3 regions of the Sideroxydans sp. CL21 genome follow, and region 3 is predicted to be linked to each of the others. Evidence: predicted binding sites of a transcription regulator. Region 3 holds the regulator's gene; each other region holds the start of a gene.
The links. Region 3 encodes sigma-54, which starts transcription at its own class of promoters, with help from an activator protein. Its sites were predicted from a motif close to TGGCACNNTTCCTGCT; they were not measured.
Positions count from the first base shown of each region.

Region 1: the regulator sigma-54 is predicted to act here: its motif matches at 4,112-4,127, upstream of nifL (nitrogen fixation negative regulator NifL).
Region 2: the regulator sigma-54 is predicted to act here: its motif matches at 1,737-1,752, upstream of QOY30_RS11360 (ammonium transporter).

Region 1 covers NZ_LR699166.1:2,747,898-2,754,074, forward strand. Annotated here, with positions in the region: gene QOY30_RS12880 (RnfABCDGE type electron transport complex subunit D) at 1-1,066, opposite strand, end outside; gene rsxC (electron transport complex subunit RsxC) at 1,063-2,547, opposite strand; gene QOY30_RS12890 (RnfABCDGE type electron transport complex subunit B) at 2,725-3,273, opposite strand; gene rsxA (electron transport complex subunit RsxA) at 3,333-3,908, opposite strand; gene nifL (nitrogen fixation negative regulator NifL) at 4,161-5,729, shown strand; gene nifA (nif-specific transcriptional activator NifA) at 5,719-6,177, shown strand, end outside.
Region 2 covers NZ_LR699166.1:2,444,088-2,450,264, reverse strand. Annotated here, with positions in the region: gene nuoN (NADH-quinone oxidoreductase subunit NuoN) at 1-1,007, shown strand, start outside; gene QOY30_RS11365 (NUDIX domain-containing protein) at 1,072-1,623, shown strand; gene QOY30_RS11360 (ammonium transporter) at 1,788-2,990, shown strand; gene hsdR (EcoAI/FtnUII family type I restriction enzme subunit R) at 3,684-6,158, shown strand; gene QOY30_RS11350 (class I SAM-dependent DNA methyltransferase) at 6,176-6,177, shown strand, end outside.
Region 3 covers NZ_LR699166.1:436,030-442,206, forward strand. Annotated here, with positions in the region: gene rapZ (RNase adapter RapZ) at 1-401, opposite strand, end outside; gene hprK (HPr(Ser) kinase/phosphatase) at 403-1,338, opposite strand; gene QOY30_RS02175 (PTS sugar transporter subunit IIA) at 1,349-1,804, opposite strand; gene hpf (ribosome hibernation-promoting factor, HPF/YfiA family) at 1,861-2,184, opposite strand; gene QOY30_RS02185 (RNA polymerase factor sigma-54) at 2,201-3,640, opposite strand; gene lptB (LPS export ABC transporter ATP-binding protein) at 3,678-4,400, opposite strand; gene lptA (lipopolysaccharide transport periplasmic protein LptA) at 4,397-4,996, opposite strand; gene lptC (LPS export ABC transporter periplasmic protein LptC) at 4,977-5,564, opposite strand; gene QOY30_RS02205 (KdsC family phosphatase) at 5,564-6,085, opposite strand; gene QOY30_RS02210 (KpsF/GutQ family sugar-phosphate isomerase) at 6,082-6,177, opposite strand, start outside.

The DNA.
Region 1 (6,177 bases), 2.3 Mb from region 3:
ATGATCCTTTGTTCGCGGTCAACGACACACCCTTGCGGTCGCGGCCATAGATGCGCGGTTTGACGTAGTAATCGATCAGCGGTGTCGCCGCGTTCATCAGCATCACCGCGAAAGCCACGCCTTCCGGATAACCGCCCCAGGTGCGGATAATCCAGGTCAGCAGCCCGCATCCCAGCCCGAAGATGAATTGCCCGGTCGCGGTGTTGGGCGAAGTCACCGGGTCGGTGACGATGAAGAACGCACCCAGCATCAGGCCGCCCGAGAGCAAGTGATACATCGGTCCGGCGTAATGATTGGCATTGATGGCATTAAAGACCAGCGCGGGCACGGCCACACCTAGCAGCATCGCAACAGGCGCATGCCAGGTGATGATGCGACGCGCGATGAGGAACAAGCCGCCGAGCAGTATCAACAATGCCGCCGTCTCGCCCAGACTGCCGGCACGGCTACCCCACAGTGCATCGAGCGGCGCGTAGTAACCGGCCAAAGCCTGATCCAGTCCGACGCCGCGCGTAAATTCGGTCTTCACATGACCGAGCAGGGAAGCGCTGGCCATGCCATCCAGCGGCTGACTCAGGAATGTGATGTGCAAACTTTCCAGCCAACCGGGTGCATGTGCCGAACCCAATGGTGCGGGCGCAACCCAGGTGGTCATCTCCAGCGGGAACGAAATGAGCAGCATCACGCGTGCTGCCATCGCCGGATTGAACGGGTTCTGGCCCAGTCCGCCGAACACCTGTTTGCTGATGATGACTGCAAACAGACTACCCAACGCGGCAACCCACCAGGGCGCAAACGGCGGCAGAGAAATCGCCAACAGCCATGCCGTCAATATTCCGGAACCGTCCATCAGCACCGGGCGCACGGCACGTCCCTGCAAACTGACAGTAAAGGCTTCGCCGACGATGGCGGCAATAAGAGACACCGCCCACAGGTTGATGGCGGGCCAGCCGTATAGCCAGAAACCGAACAGCGTAGCCGGCGTCAGCGCGAGCAGCACTGTGCCCATCACTTTGCCGATGCTGACGGGTGCGTGTGCGTGCGGGGAATGTGCAATGGGGTTCATGCGGTCTCCGTTGCAGCCTTGGCTGCGGCTTCTTTTGCGGCGCGTTCTTTTGCTTCGCGCGCGGCTTTGCGTTTCGCTGCCGCTTCGGCACGCTCGCGGGCGATGCGGGCGATACGCTCGTTGCGGGCGTCTGCCAGCTTCTTGGTGGCTTCCTGTTTCAGCTTCACGCGTTCCTGTTCCATCAATTCGCCCTTGGCGAAGTTGAAGTAGTGCACCAGCGGAATATGCGACGGGCAAACGAATGAACAGCAGCCGCAGGCAATACAGTCCTTCAACCCCAGCGCAACGGAGCCGGTCGAATCACCGGCGCGGATATGTGCAGCCATGTCCAGCGGCAGCAGCCCGACAGGGCATGCGCGCACGCAACTGGAACAGCGGATGCACGGGGCCGGCTGGACGCTGCCTATCTCGCCGGAGGTCAGCGCCAGCACACCGCTGCTGCCCTTTACGATAGGCACGGCAGCCGTTGCCAGTTCGATTCCCATCATCGGCCCGCCCAGCACCATGCGCGCCGGCTTGCCGGCAAAACCGCCACAGAACTGGAATAGTGTTTCGACCAGCGTTCCGATCGGCACTTCCAGATTGCCCGGTTCGACCACCGAACCGCCGCTCACCGTCACCAGCCGCGACACCAGGGGGCGACCGAAACGCACGGCATCGCGTACGGCAAAGGCCGTCGCGACGTTGTGCACCAGTACGCCGATGTCGGCAGTGCGTCCGTCTGCAGGCACTTCACGTCCTGTCAGCGCACGGATCATTTGCTTGTCCCATCCCATCGGGTACATCGCCGGAACGGCGATCACCCGGACTTCGGTGCCGTTTGCCGCAGCCTGCATGGCGGCAAGTGCCGCCGGTTTGTTCTCTTCGATGCCGACCATGATTTCGGTCGCACCCACTGCGTGCCGGATGAGGCGAACGCCCTCGACAATTTCGGCCGCCCGTTCGCGCATGAGCCGGTCATCGCAAGTGATATAGGGCTCGCACTCGCCGCCGTTGATGATGAGCGTGCGCACATTATTCTTGCGCGAGAGATTCAGTTTTACCGCAGAGGGAAAAGTCGCACCGCCCATGCCGACGATGCCCGCAGCGGCGACGCGTGCAGCAATCTCGTCCGGTGTCAGTGCAAATGGATCGGATACGATCTCCGTCTCTAGCCAGCGGTCTTCGCCGTCCGCTTCTATTGTTATCGTCGGCGCAGTCAGCCCGGACGGATGTGCCGCGGGGAAATCACCGATGGCGAGGATGCGCCCGGAAGTAGGCGCATGCACAGGAGCGGAAATGACGCCCTGGCCGGCGCCGATGAGTTGCCCCTTCAGCACCTTGTCGCCCACATTGACCAGAGGCTGTGCGGGCGCACCCACGTGTTGTAGCAGGGGCACGTACAGGCGCTTCGGCATGGGCAGAACGCGGATCGAACGATCCGCCGCCAATTCCTTGCAGCTTTCCGGATGCACCCCGCCACGTAATCGAAAGAGTTTCATAAAGCACCCTCATTAAAATGGAGCGGAATGCAACATGCAGTGAGCCGGATGCTTTGCAGCAGCCCTCGCAAGGAGGAGGCCGGTGGGTACCCCGTTGCTGCACAACGACCCTCCCGCACTCGCTGACGTTCACATCCCCACACGTGGGGCCCCTGCTCTCTGCTCATGCTGCACTCCTCACGCACTAACTGTCTGCATCGGTTGAATGACCGGCTTGTGCCAGTACCAGGCGTGCAGTGTCACCGGGATCGGCTGCAGTTTGATCGACTCGGTCGGGCAGACTTCCTCGCACTTGCCGCAGGCAGTGCACGCCTCGCGGAATACCGAATGCATCTGTTGTGCCGCACCCATGATTGCATCGGTGGGACATACCTTGAAGCAACGCGTGCAGCCGATGCATATTTCTTCCTTCACTTCGGCGATCATCGGCACGTTGTCTTTTACGTCGGAGAGATTGGCTTCGACACCGAGCTTCAATGCCAACGCCTGCACCACGGCACGGCCGCCGGGCGGGCACAGCGTGATGGGTGCGCTGCGGTCGGCCAAAGCTTGCGCAGCGCCCGCGCATCCGGGAAAGCCGCATTGGCCGCACTGCGAACCGGGCAGTATGGCCTGTATCTCTTCTATCAGCGGATTGCCTTCAACCTCGAGACGGCGTGCGGCATAGCCGAGGAAAAGTCCCATGGCTGAACCGAGGATAGTCAGGCTGACGACAGCGACGAACATTTTTTTCTCCTGATAATTTCCAGGTAGGGTGGGCACGTTTTTGTGCCCACCTTACATTTCTAAACAAGGCCGGCAAAGCCCATGAAGGCCAATGCCAGCAAACTTGCAGTAATGAATCCGATCGGTGCACCGATGAACGCACCCGGTACTTGCGCCAGCGCCAGGCGTTCGCGCAGACCAGCGAACAGCAACAGCACCAGGGTAAAACCGGCAGCCGAGCCGAAGCCGTAAAGCAAGCTGTTCGCAAAGGGCAGCTTCTCCTGCGTGGTCAGCAGCGGGATGCCCAGTACGGCGCAATTGGTAGTGATCAGCGGCAGGTAGATGCCCAGCACCTGGTACAGCGCAGGATTGGTTTTGCGTACCACCATCTCGGTGAACTGCACCACGACCGCGATGACCAGGATGTAAACCAGGATGCGCAGGTACACCATACCCAACGGCACCAGCAGCCAGTGTTCCAGCATCCAGCAGGATGCGGAAGCCATGGTCATCACGAAGGTCGTGGCCAGACCCATGCTGACTGCGGTATCGGTTTTCTTGGAGATGCCCATGAACGGACACAGCCCCAGGAATTTCACCAGCACCACGTTGTTCACCAGCACGGTGCTGAGCAGTAATAAAAGGTATTCGCGCATATCGATCTCCTGTGCTCCTTAGTGCAAGCGGCGTGCCAGAACGGACGGCAGAAAGGGAGCCGCACAAAATCAGGCGTTTGCTGCCGGAACGCACCAGACCAGTGCGGAAAACCTTTGTCGTTGTCGGGTCGGGCCGTGCGCCGATGTAGCAAACACGACAACCTGCCTGCCATTGACCGCATTGAGCCGGAACGGAAAATCAACGGCACAGATATTGCTGAACATGTCTCATACGCATGAATTGGGAACATCATGGCCAAGCCACCCGTACCGCACGAACCTAAACCGCAGGCATCCGCAGAAGAGCGCGGCAGCAACGTGCCAACGCATCTTTTCCGGCAGGCGGTGGAGCAAGCCGCGCTGGCGATCTCCATCACCGATGCGCGCGCCAACATCCTGTATGCGAACGCCGCTTTCCAGCGCATCACGGGCTACGGACAGCAAGAAGTCATCGGGCACAACGAATCCATTTTGTCGTACCACGTCACCCCCAAGCTGGTCTATGAATCCTTGTGGGCGCAGATACAAAGGCAGCGTCCGTGGAACGGCCTGCTGGTCAACAAGCGCAAGGACGGCAACCGCTACCTGGCGGACGTCACCATCACCCCGGTGGTGGGAGAAGAAGGCCTCACCACGCATTACCTCGGCATGCACCGCGACGTCACCGAAGTGCACCGGCTGGAACGCCAGGTGCAGAACCAGAAGACGCTGATCGAATCGGTGGTGGATGCGGCACAGGTTGCCATCGTGCTGCTCGACGAACAGGAGCGCGTGCTGCTGGACAATCAGGAATACAAGAAGCTGATCGGCGACCTCGGCAAGGAACCTGCGGTGAGGCTGCTTGCCGCGCTGCGCGCCCAAATGGGCGAGGTATTCACCAAAGCATATGACAAGCATCGCAACATCGCCGCGCGCGAGGTCTTCATCGAAAATCCCAACCGCCCGGCACGCTGGTTCTCCTGCGCGATATCGTGGTTCGAGGAACACGATGTCGGTGCGGATGCTTTCTACGACCCGCAGCGCCGCCACTACCTGCTGCTCACCATCCAGGACATCAGCGAACTCAAGCGCCAGCAGGAAGCGCTGCGCATCAACAGCCTGCGCGCTCTGTTGTCGGAACAGGAACGCATACAGGGTTTGCGCGAAACGCTGGCAGGCGCGGTGTACCAGCTGGAAGGTCCGCTCAACATGCTGAGTGCCGCCGCCAACATGATGGGAAGACGGCGCGAAACCGGCAGCGACCTGCCTGCCGCCGGTGCAATTGAAGAAGCGATCCAGAAAAGCCGCGAGGTGCTGGAGACGTTGCGCGCCTGCATCCCGGATCAGGGCAAGGAGGCCATGCAGCCGGTCAATCTGAACGAAGTGCTGGCCGATGTGCTCAAACTCACCACAGCCAGCCTGCTCGGTGCGGGCATCGTGGTGGAATGGGCGCCCTCGACCGAATCGTCGGTGGTGTCCGGGAATCCGGCGCAACTGACCAACCTGTTCAAGCAACTCGTTGCGAATGCCATCGAAGCGGTCAACGAGCGGCGCGGCGGGCAGCGTGAGTTGCGTCTTTCCTGCACATCCCGCCCCGATCATGTCGAAGTGTTCGTCGAAGATAGCGGACCGGGTATCGCCGATGACTTGCGCTTCAAGGTATTCCAGCCGTTCTTCACCACCAAGGGGGCCGCAAAACAGCATCTTGGTCTCGGCCTGGCCATGGCCCAGGAAGTCGTGAGCCGTCACGGCGGCACCATCGATATCGATCCGGAATATCACGCCGGTTGCCGCGTGCGCGTGCAACTGCCTTTCGCGACGGGAATGAATCATGCCCAATGATCGTATTGAAAGAAGGGCCGGACACGAAGTCGACCTGCTGCGTTCCGAACTGGACACGCTGTACCAGGTAAGCAAGGTATTGTCGCGTTCGCTCAACCTCAAGGAAACGCTCGACGGCGTGCTGCATGCGTTGCACGAGGGTGTGGCACTGGAACGCGGCATGGTCAGTCTTATCGACGCGGCCAGCGGCGAACTGCAGGTGTCGCTGGTATATGGCGTTTCGGACGCCGTCACCGAGGAAGTCAGTTATCAGCCCGGCGAAGGCGTAGTCGGCACCATCCTGAAGACCGGCAGCAGTATCGTGGTCGAATCTATCATGGATGAGCCGCGCTTCCTGAGCCGCATGGGCATCTATGATCCGCGAGGCGCTTTCGTCGGCGTACCCATCCGCGTCGGCCAGAAAGTGATCGGCGTGCTGGCGGCTCAGCCCGCGCCCAGCATCAACAGA
Region 2 (6,177 bases), 2.0 Mb from region 3:
AACGCGACTCGGCAGTCGCCACCGAATCGGCGATGAAATACTTCATCCTCGGCGCGATGGCCTCCGGTTTCCTGCTCTATGGCATGTCCATGCTTTATGGCGCGACCGGCTCGCTGGATGTGAACCGCATTGCCGAAGTCATACACCAGGGCACGGCGAACAAGGCGCTGCTTGTGTTCGGCCTGGCCTTCATCGTGGCAGGATTGGCGTTCAAGATTGGCGCTGTTCCCTTCCATATGTGGGTGCCCGATGTATATCAGGGCGCGCCTACCGCGATGACGATGTTCATCGGCTCCGCACCCAAACTGGCGGCCTTCGCTTTCATCATGCGCCTTCTGGTAGAAGCGCTGCAACCGCTGATGATCGACTGGTCCGGGATGTTGATGATCCTGGCCGTGCTGTCGATGGCCGTGGGGAATATCACCGCCATCGCGCAGACCAACCTCAAGCGCATGTTCGCGTATTCGACCATCGCCCACATGGGTTTCCTGCTCATCGGCGTGTTGAGCGGAACGCTTGAAGGTTACGGTTCCTCCATGTTCTATGCTGTGGTCTATGTGCTGATGAGCCTGGGCGGTTTCGGCATGATCATGCTGTTGTCGCGCGAAGGTTTCGAGGCGGACAATCTCAACGACTTCAAGGGACTCAACCAGCGCAGCCCGTGGCTTGCGTTCATGATGCTGCTGCTGATGTTCTCCATGGCCGGTGTACCGCCGACGGTCGGGTTCTACGCCAAGTTCTCAGTGCTGAACGCGGCAGTTCAGACCGGACATCTCCCGCTGGTCGTGATGGCTGTGCTGTTCTCGCTGATCGGTGCCTTCTACTACCTGCGTATCGTCAAGCTGATGTATTTCGACGCGCCGGAGAGCCACGAGAAACTCTACATCCAGCCGGACAGCAGCCTGCTCATTTCCATCAACGGATTGGCGGTGCTGGCACTTGGCATGCTACCCAATACACTGATGTCTGTGTGTGCCGTCTCGGTGCAGCAATCGTTGCTGCACTGATTGATAACATGTTTTGAATAAACACTCCCGCCACGGCGGGAGTGTTCGTTTGAGGAGAATGAATATGGATCTGACCGAGAAACAACTCGATAGCCAAGTGATGTACAACGGCGGTTTCATTGAAGTACTCAAGGATACTGTGCTGTTGCCGGACGGCAGCAAGAGCTCGCGCGAGTACATCACCCATCCCGGCGCCGTGGCGATGCTTGCCATGCTGGATAACGGCAATCTGGTAATGGAGCGACAGTTTCGCTATCCCCTGCATCGCGAATTTATCGAACTGCCCGCCGGCAAGATCGACGGCGGTGAAGACATCCTCGTCACCGCCCAGCGCGAACTGCTGGAAGAGACCGGCTACGTGGCGAGCGAATGGATACATCTCACCACAGCCTGGCCGTGCATCGGCTATTCCGACGAGCGTATGGAGTATTTTCTTGCGCGCGGATTGAAGCATGTGGGCAGCAAGCTGGACGAGGGGGAATTCCTTGAAGTGTTCGAACTTTCCCTGGATGAAGCTATCGAGTGGATACGGCTAGGCAAGATCACCGATAGCAAAACGATCGTCGGACTGTTCTGGCTGGAAAAAGCATTAAATGGGTGCTGGCCTGCACCATAGTAAGGCGCCAATGTGGTGCATTAATAATTTAATGGCACCAAGATGGTGAATTTATTTTCCTCGAATATTCACTTAAAAATAAAAAAACTATATAAATCAATATATGATTTGTCTGGCACAAGGCTTGCTCGCGTTCCTCCGGATTGCACTTATTTGGAGAGATGATGGAAAACCTGAAGGTCGGAACGGATGCATTATTTATCTTGTTGGGCGCGATAATGGTGCTGGCAATGCACGCTGGGTTCGCATTTCTGGAACTCGGTACCGTACGGAAAAAGAATCAGGTCAACGCATTGGTGAAGATACTTTCCGATTTCGCCATTTCGACACTGGCGTATTTCTTTATCGGTTACAGCATAGCTTACGGTGTCAATTTTTTTTCGGGTGCGGAAGAACTGGCCCAGAAGAACGGGTATGAGCTGGTCAAGTTTTTCTTCCTGCTCACATTCGCAGCTGCCATTCCAGCCATCGTATCCGGCGGCGTGGCCGAGCGAGCGCGTTTCAATCCCATGCTCGCCGCTACTTTCGTGCTGGTCGGCTTCGTCTACCCCTTCTTTGAAGGCATCGCCTGGAACCATCGCTTCGGTGTTCAAAATTGGTTGAATGCCAGCTTCGGTGCGGAATTCCACGATTTCGCAGGGTCAGTGGTCGTGCATGCCGTCGGCGGCTGGATAGGCTTGGCAGCCGTGCTGATGCTCGGTTCGCGCCATGGGCGTTACAACAAGGATGGCCGCATCTCCGCTCATCCTCCTTCCAGCATTCCCTTTCTGGCGCTCGGTGCATGGGTGCTGACTGTGGGCTGGTTCGGCTTCAATGTCATGTCGGCACAGACCATAGACAAGATCAGCGGCCTGGTCGCCGTGAATTCCCTGATGGCAATGGTTGGCGGCACACTGGTCGCCTTGTGGGCTGGCAGAAACGACCCGGGCTTTGTGCATAACGGCCCACTCGCAGGGCTGGTGGCGGTGTGCGCGGGTTCCGATTTGATGCACCCTCTTGGTGCTTTAATCACCGGCGGTGTGGCAGGTGGATTGTTTGTCTGGATGTTCACTCTCACACAGAACCGCTGGAAGATCGACGACGTACTCGGTGTATGGCCATTGCATGGGCTTTGCGGCGCATGGGGCGGCATCGCTGCAGGTATCTTTGGTGCAAAAGCACTGGGCGGAATCGGCGGGGTGAGCATCATGTCGCAACTCATCGGCACCATTCTTGGAATAGCCATCGCATTGATCGGCGGTTTTGTCGTGTATGGCGTGCTGAAAAAAACCATCGGCATCCGTCTCACTCAGGAAGAGGAATTCAACGGTGCCGACCTGAGTATCCACAAGATCACCGCCACGGCGGAGCGCGAGTCGGGTTGGTAAGTATTGGTGATGATGGGAAACAATAAAGTCTGTCGGGTTGTAATTAAGTCTGTCGGGATAAGCTAGTCAGTTTCAACTGGATATTGAGAAATCGACTACCTTTATTAATTGGGAAATATGGAGATAAACAATGAGTGGTTATGTCGGGTTGGTCTTGCTGTGGGTTTGGGTGTTTGGATTTCTTGGAACTCTAATCTACTTGCACAAGAAAAAGTATTTCCCGAAAGACAGTGGAGAAAAAATACTGACTCACGGGCATTGATAAAAATGAGCACAGCGATCAGGTCGCTGTGCTCATTTTCTATGGGGTATCCGTAATCAGCGGTTGATAATGAATTTTTAGATGAAATTCAAGCTGAAACCAGATCGTATTTGGTGGTTGATTTGGAATTGTGATGATCGTTTCAAATCGACCGAAGCAGACCGTCAAGAGTATTTCAAGGAGGGCTCACTCCTCGGCCTGAGCGAACGCAGGTGATTTCCTGAAAATGAAGTCGGCGCGGCCTGCTGCGAGGTCCGCTCCCAACTTATTAGGACAAACACTAAAATCCTTTCGGTCATAAATTTCCACCATCAAGATCAAACCAGTAAGTGATAATCAGTGTTATCACTAGTTATCCTTGTGTATCAAGTGAATGGTAAACTCCGTTCTCAAGAACAATCCACGGTCTGCATGCTGCCGACAAACCATACATGGATAAACGGGACTTATCAGAGCGCGACATCTGTACCAAGTTCATTACTCCGGCTATTCAGCAAGCGGGGTGGCAACAGCACCAATTTCGAGAGGAAGTGCAGCTCACAGACGGTCGCGTCATGGTGCGAGGTAAATTGGCTGCGCGCATCAAGAATCCCGATGCCAAAGGCGGGCCGAAGCGTGCCGACTTTGTGCTTTACGCAAGCCCCAACGTTCCTATCGCGGTAGTCGAAGCCAAGCAGGCAAAATTTCAGGTGGGACAAGGCATGCCGCAGGCATTGCTGTATGCCGAAATGCTGGATGCCCCCTTTGCGCTCAGCAGCAACGGCGAAGGCTTTCTGCTGCATGACCGCACCGGCCTGACGCAGCCGGTTGAGCGCGAGCTACAACTCGGCGAATTCCCCTCACTGGCCGATCTCTGGCCCTTGTATCAGCAGTGGAAAGGGTTAGCAGCCCCCGCCGCCGTTCAACTCATCGAGCAACCATATCACACGGACGGTAGCGGTCGCGAGCCGCGCTATTACCAGCGCGTGGCGATTAACCGCGCCATTGAAGCCATCGCCAAGGGGCAGCAACGCGTGCTGCTGGTCATGGCGACCGGCACCGGAAAGACCTATACCGCGTTCCAGATCATCTGGCGACTGTGGAAAGCAAAATCCAAAAAACGCATCCTGTTTCTGGCTGATCGCAACATTCTGGTTGACCAAACCATACAGCAGGACTTTGCCCCCTTTGGCGAAGTGATGCACAAGGTCACCAATCGCGAGGTCAAGAAAAACTACGAGATATATCTGGCGCTTTACCAGGCTGTGACCGGCAAGGAAGAGTGGAAGCAAATTTACCGGCAGTTTCCGGAAGACTTCTTCGATCTGGTCGTCATTGACGAATGCCATCGCGGCAGCGCCGCCGAAGATTCCGCCTGGCGCGAAGTGCTCGACTACTTCAGCAGCGCCACCCATCTGGGTCTGACTGCCACGCCCAAAGAGAAGACGCAGTTTGATAAGAAAAAGCAAGTGCGGGTCATTGAAGATCCCGAATTCAACTACAAGTATTTCGGCGAACCCATCTACACCTATTCGCTCAAGCAAGGTATCGAGGACGGCTTCCTTGCTCCCTACAAAGTCATTCGCATCGCTACCGATGTCGATGCGCTGGGCTACACCCCCGAAAAAGGCAAGATCGACAAGCTCGGGCAAGTGGTTGAACAACGCCAGTACAACACCAAAGATTTTGACCGCAATCTTGTTTTGGAAAAGCGCACCCAGCTTGTTGCCAGCAAGATTTGGGAATACCTCAAAGCCACCGACCCCATGGCAAAAACCATCGTCTTCTGCGACGACCAGGACCACGCGGAGCGCATGCGCCAGGAGCTGGTCAAGTTGATCCCCGCTGCGGCCAGCAATCGCCGTTACGTTATGCGCATCACCGGCGACGACAGCGAAGGCAAAGCGCAGCTCTCCTACTTCATCGACAACGACGAACCTTATCCCGTCATTGCCACCACATCCAAGTTATTGACCACGGGCGTAGATGCCAAGACCTGCAAGCTCATCGTGCTCGATCAAAACATCAACTCGATGACCGAGTTCAAGCAAATCATCGGACGCGGCACCCGCCTGCGCGAGGACTACCAGAAGCTCTATTTCACCATCATGGATTTCAAGGGCGCGACGCGCCTGTTTGCCGATCCGGACTTTGATGGCGAACCCGTGGTGATCTACGAACCCAAGCCCGATGAGCCAGTCGTACCGCCGGACATCACCAACCCGCCCGGATTCAACGAGCCGGAACCGACACCTTATGACATAAGCGACACGGAAGGAGACGATACCGAACCCGGCGATGACGAAGGTGGCGACGGAGGAAAAGGTCGAATCAAATATGTCATCGGCGACGTGAACGTGCGCTTGGCGGTGGAGCGTTCGCAATACCTCGATGCCGACGGCAAGCTCATCACCGAAGACTACCGCGTCCTGCTCAAGGACGGCATCAAGAAAGCCTTGCAAGCCGAGTTCGGCAATCTCACCGATTTCCTGCGCCGCTGGAACACTGCCGAACGCAAACAAGCTGTGTTGGAGGTACTGGCTGAACACGGCGTACCGCTGGAAATACTGCAACAAGCCGTGGCCAATGGAAGCGAACTGGACGCCTTCGATCTCGTTGCCCATGTCGCCTTCGACCAAAAGCCGCTCACCCGCCGTGAGCGCGCCAACAACGTCAAAAAGCGCAACGTGTTCGGCAAATACGGCGAGCAAGCGCGCGCAGTGCTTGAAGCCCTGCTCGAAAAATTCGCCGACCACGGCGTGCAAGACATCGAAGATGCCAAAGTGCTGGAACTGCCGCCCTTCGACCAGTTTGGCAGCAAGACACAAATACGGCGCGGCATCTTTGGCGGTGTCGAGCAATACACCCAAGCCGTGCATGAACTGGAGCAAGCGCTCTACGACACGCCGGATCAAAAACAAGCCTGACCCAAGAGCAAAACAATAT
Region 3 (6,177 bases):
ATGTGATGGCCGATGCTGGCAATCTCGGCCAGCAATTCGCGCTCCAGAGTGACGCTTTCCGGCAGCGTCTTCACGCCATCGCTCAGGGGATGCAGACGGCGTGTTTCGGAGAAGCGTTTGACCAGCGTCTCATTATTTGCGTCGAGGAACAGCAAATGCACATCGATATCCTGCTGCTTGAGTTTCTCGATGTATTGCGGCAGCAGCACGACGCTGTTGCCGCTGCGCACATCGACGCTGACGGCGACTTTTTGCACGCCTGCCAGTTTCAGGTTGTTCGTCAGCACATGCAGCAGTTCGGCAGGCAGATTGTCCACGCAGTAATATCCGCTGTCTTCGAGCACATTGAGCGCGACGCTCTTGCCGGAACCGGATAAGCCGCTGATCAAAAATAACTGCACGTCACGCCCCCCGCATCAGAATTTCCTGGCGCGAAATGAATTCCTGCATGGTGTTGATCCCGCGCTGCTGCAGCACGAAGTTGCGAGCCGCGGCTTCCACCAGCACGGCGAGGTTGCGGCCTGCCATCACGGGCAGCTCGACCTTGCTGATTTTGACGCCCATGATCTCCTCGAAGCCGGAAGTCGGCAGGCGCTCCAGTTTGGAAAGGTCGTCGTGCGGCGGACGATAAAGATGCACGATCAGCTTGAGGCTCTTCTTGCGGCGCACCGCTGTCTCGCCGAACATGGTGCGAATGTTGAGCATGCCCAGGCCGCGCACTTCCAGGAAGTCGCGCAACAATTCCGGGCAGCGTCCTTCCAGCGTCTCCGGCGAGATGCGATACAACTCGGTGATGTCGTCGGCCACCAGTCCGCTACCGCGCGTGATCAGTTCCAGCGCCAGCTCGCTCTTGCCCACGCCGCTGTCGCCGGTGATCATGACGCCGACGCCGAGCGCATCGAGAAAAACGCCGTGGCGCGTGGTCGAATCGGCCAGCCCCTTGACGATGTAGTGGCGAATCATCCACATCAGTTGCACGCTGCCCAAGGGTGACTGGAACAACGGGGTATGGGTGCGATTGGCGAAGTCCAGCAGACCCTTTGGTATCTCGGTCTCGCCCGCCACGATCAGACATAGAGGCTCGCTTTGTTCCAACTGCGTCAGCGTAACGGCCAGATCGGAAGGCGAGAGCGCATGCAGATAATCGAGTTCGGTGCTGCTGAATACCTGTACCCAGTTCGGATGGATCACATTCATGTGGCCGATCAGGCCGCGGTTGGAAGCGTTGACGATCTCGCTCTCAAGCATGCGGTCACCGCCCTTTGCGCCGCCCACCCAGGTCAGGCCCAGGCGTTCCTGCTTGTCCTCGAAGAGTTGCTGGATGTTGACCTGAGCCATATGGATTTCCTTATCCCTGCCAGTCGACGAAGAGTTTGTGGATCGCGACAGTATCGTCGGTGGCCTGCAATTTTTCGCGGAACGATTTGTCGCAGAACATCTGCGCCAATTCGCCCAACAGTTGCAGATGCAGGTCGGTTGCACGTTCGGGAACGAGCAACACAAAAATGAAACTCACCGGCAATCCGTCCGGTGCGTCGAAAGGGATGGGGTTCTGCATTTTGACGAAGGCAGCTGCAGCTTCGCGCAGACCTTTCACCCTGCCATGCGGGATGGCTACTCCTTGCCCCAATCCGGTGGAACCTAGTTTTTCGCGAGCGAACAGGCTGTCGAACACCTGGCTGCGTCCGATATGGAGCGTGTTTTCGAACAATAAGCCGACACGTTCGAATACGCGTTTTTTGCTGGTGGACTCGTTGTCCAGCAGGACACATTCAGGGGTTAGAATTTTGCTGATCAGGCTCATACTATTTCACCATAACAAGAAAACGGGGCAACCACTTCTGGTTGCCCCGCATCGCTTCAGTCTGCTGCGCTTTGCTTGCCGGTTTCGTCATGGCGACGCGCGGTGTACTTTTCCTTGTGTTTCAACACCTGGCGGTCCAGCGAATCGACCAGTGCGTCTATGGCCACATACAGGTTGCTGTCCTCGGTTTCGGCGAAGATGGCTTTGCCGGAAACATGGACGTTGGCTTCGGCTTTCTGCACCAGCTTGTCCACAGACAGGATCACGTTGATGTCGATCACGTTGTCGAAATGGCGTTTGACCTTGTCCAGTTTGCTGAGCACATGTTCGCGGATGGCCGGCGTGATTTCGAGGTGACGTCCTGTGAGGTTGAGGTTCATGGCCTGCTCCTTTTGGTTAGAGTGATTTACGAAGATTTACCGGAAGGATGTTCATCCCCTCGCGGTATTTTGCCACGGTACGGCGGGCGACTAGAATGCCCTGCTGTGCCAGGATTTCTGACATGCGACTGTCGGTGAGCGGGTGTTTCCCGTCTTCCTCGCTGACCAATTGCTTGATCAGTGCACGGATGGCGGTGGATGAGCACGCACCGCCCGCTTCGGTGGCAAGGCCGCTGCCGAAGAAGTATTTGAATTCGTAGATGCCGCGCGGGGTGAGCATGAACTTCTGTGTAGTCACGCGCGAAATGGTGGATTCATGCAGTTCGAGTTGTTCGGCGATCTCGCGCAGCACCAGCGGGCGCATGGCGATGTCACCGTGCTCGAAGAACTGGCGCTGCCTTTCGACGATGGCCTGCGATACGCGCAAAATAGTTTCGAAACGTTGCTGCAGGTTTTTGATGAACCAGCGCGCTTCCTGCAGTTGCCCGGCCATTTCCTGCGCGTTCTTCTCGTTGCGCTGTTGCAGGATGTTGGCATACACCTGATTGATGCGCAGGCGCGGCATGGCTTCCGGATTCAAACGTGCGCGCCAGATGCCGCCGTGGCGTTCCACCAGTACGTCCGGCACCACATAGTCCGCAGCACGATGCTCGAAGGCCGAACCGGGTTTGGGTTGCAGATGCACGATCAGATCCTGTGCGCAGCGCAAGGCGTCATCGTCGCAGCGCAGGGCCTTTTTCAATTTGCTGAAATCCCGCGCGGCCAGCAAGTCCAGATGATCGCTGACAATGGCCAATGCCAGATCGCGGCCCGGTATATCTTCCGGCATGGCACGCAGTTGCAATGCCAGGCATTCGCTCAGGTTGCGTGCGCCGATACCGGGTGCATCCAGATATTGCAACTGCACCAGAGCCGTTTCCAGATCGTCCAGCGAAATGTCCAGTTCGGGCGGCAGCAGTTCGAAAATTTCTTCCAACGGTTGCGACAGGTAGGCATTTTCGTCCAGCGCGTCGATGAGTAGTCCGATGATCTTCTTGTCGCGCGGATCCATCTGGCTCATGTTCAATTCCCAGAGCAAGTGCTCACGCATGCTGGGTTTCTCGGCGGCGACTTCGGAATAGCCGTCGTCCTCGTCGTCAGGGCCGGACGAGGATGACGATGAAGAGAACGTAGGTTCGGGCCATTCGTTGCCGTCGTCTTTGCGTGATTCAGCTTCGGCAGGGGCGCTGCTCGTTTCGGTACTGCCGGAAGGGGCGGGGATGTCGGAGCTGCTGTTGCCGCTATAGGTCTGGTTGGTACTGTCGTCCTCGCGCTCAAGGAAGGGATTCTCGTCCAGCAGGCGCGCAGTCTCCTGATTGATCTCCAGCGTCGAAAGTTGCAGCAGCTTGATGGCCTGCTGCAACTGGGGCGTGAGCATCAGTTGTTGGGATTGCCTGAGTTGGAGAGAGTGTTTCATCGTGGCTATTCGGTGAGTGGCGGTTTTATCCTGATCTTTACAGCTTGAAGTGTTCGCCCAAATACACCTTCCTCACGCCCTCATTATAGATGATTTCGTCGGGATTGCCCTCCGCCATTACCGAACCGGCGTTGATAATGTAAGCGCGGTCGCAGATACCCAGCGTCTCGCGCACGTTATGGTCCGTAATGAGTACGCCGATACCGCGTTCCTTGAGGAAACGGATGATCTTCTGGATGTCGATCACGGCGATGGGATCGACCCCGGCGAAAGGTTCGTCGAGCAGGATGAAGCGCGGGTCGGTTGCCAGCGAACGGGCGATTTCCACCCGCCGCCGTTCGCCGCCGGACAGGCTGATGGCCGGATTGTCGCGGATATGGGTAATGTGCAGATCGTTCAGCAACGCTTCCAGCCGCAGGTCCATCTCGGCATCGGCATAACCCTGCAACTCCAGCACGGCCCGGATGTTTTCGGTCACGGTCAGGCGGCGGAAAATGGAGGCTTCCTGCGGCAGATAGGCCAGACCGAGGCGCGCGCGACGATGGATGGGGAGGTGCGTGATTTCCTGGTCGTCGATGAATATCTCGCCGCCGTCCGCAGCGACCAGGCCGACGATCATGTAGAAGCTGGTGGTCTTGCCCGCACCGTTTGGTCCCAGCAACCCGACCACTTCGCCGCTTTTTACGGACAGCGATACATCATGCACTACAGTGCGGGCGCGATAGCGCTTGTTCAGCGAGACGGTTCTGAGTTCACTCATGGTTTTTCGTTGGTCAATGTCGGGCTGGATTCGATGGTGAGCGGCGCATTCTTGGGCGCGGGTTTGTCGGGGCTCTCTTCGGCTTTTGGCTGGATCACCGCATGCACGCGGCCCTTGTTCGGGTCGTTGGCATGAGCGGGATCGCCAAACACCTTGAACACCTCGGTACGGGTACTGTACTCGATGTGGTCTCCCTGCACATCGTCCAGTTCGCGCTTGACGCGGGCGTGCACGTAGAAATCGACAACCTCGGCACGGGTATCGTACACGATTCGTTCACCGTAACCTTCCATGTACTGATCCGTGCCTTCCTGTTTCTGGCGGAAATTGGCGAGGTGTCCGGTGGCGGTGCAATGCTTGAAGCCCAGTTTGTCCTGCGTCACGACGACTTTTTCCGCCCGGATGCGGATCGTTCCCTGGGTGAGTTCGACTTCGCCCTCGAACACGCTGACTTGCTTGACGTCATCGACGACGACGCGATCCGACTCCAGATGGATGGGTTTGTCGCGATCCGCATCTTCGGCGTGCAGCAGGCCGCTCCAGATCAGGAGCAGCAGGCCGCACAGCGCGGCGGCGTTAGTGCGGGATTGGCTCATGGGTGGCTCTGACGTGCGACAGCAGCTTGACCGTGCCCGCTTTGTTATCGAGTTGCATGCCGACAGCATTGATGACGTTGTACTTGTCGCTCATCACCACAGCCCGGTCGGTCTCGGCAAAGTCGCGGTCGGGGATGGCATGCAGGTAATCGGTGGTGAAGTCCTGTTCGAGGGAGTCGGCCGTGGCAGGGCGCACGATGTGCACCTCATCGTAGAGGTACACTTCGTCGCCTTTGCTGGTAAGCATCCCGGTTAGAGACGTGGTGAGCGTCGGCGGACGACCGGGGGATAGACTCGTGAGGTGCGGCATCTGCAAGTGTGTGGTGTCGTCGTCCGGGTAATGCCACAGTTTTTCTGCTTTCAGGATGAAGCGGGGCTGGCCCAGGATGTTCAGCGAGGTTGCAGTGAAGTTGTCGACATAGTAGTCGACATCGTGGCGCTGCTGGCTCTCCGCTTGCGGCAACGGCTGCACCTGCAAATTGAGCCAATAGGTTGCCGCCAGCATCAGCAGCAAAGGCAGCAAGGGCAGCCATGAGCGGGCTTTTTCGAAGACGCGGGTAGCGAACATCACTTCAGGTAGGGCGCGAGTTGCGCGTCTAATGTGCCTTGCGCGCCAAGGATCATTTCGCACACTTCCCGCACCGCGCCATGCCCTGCTTCGCGCAGGCTGACGTAATGTGCATGGTCGCGCACCACTTGCGGCGCTGCGGGTACGCTCAGGGCCAATCCGACCCGGCGCATCACCGGCAAATCGACCACGTCGTCGCCCATGAAGGCGGCGGCTTCCGGCGCCAGTTTCAATTCCGCCAGCAGCGATTGCATTACCGCGAGCTTGTCTTCCACGCCCTGATACAAACGCGCAATCCCGAGATTCTTTGCGCGCTGCTCCACGCAACGCGATGTGCGGCCGGTGATGATGGCCAGTTCCACCCCGGATGCCTTGAGCATTTTCAAGCCATGCCCGTCGAGCGAATTGAAGCGTTTGAACTCTTCACCGGAATCCGAAAGGTACAGCCCGCCGTCGGTCAGCACGCCGTCCACATCGAAGGCGACCAAGCGCAGTGGTTTGATTCTTTCGGCGAGCGTCATATGACCTTGGCTTTCAGCAGGTCGTGCATGTTCAGTGCACCGACCAGTCTCTTGTGGTCGTCCACGACCGGCAACTGGCTGATGTTGTATTT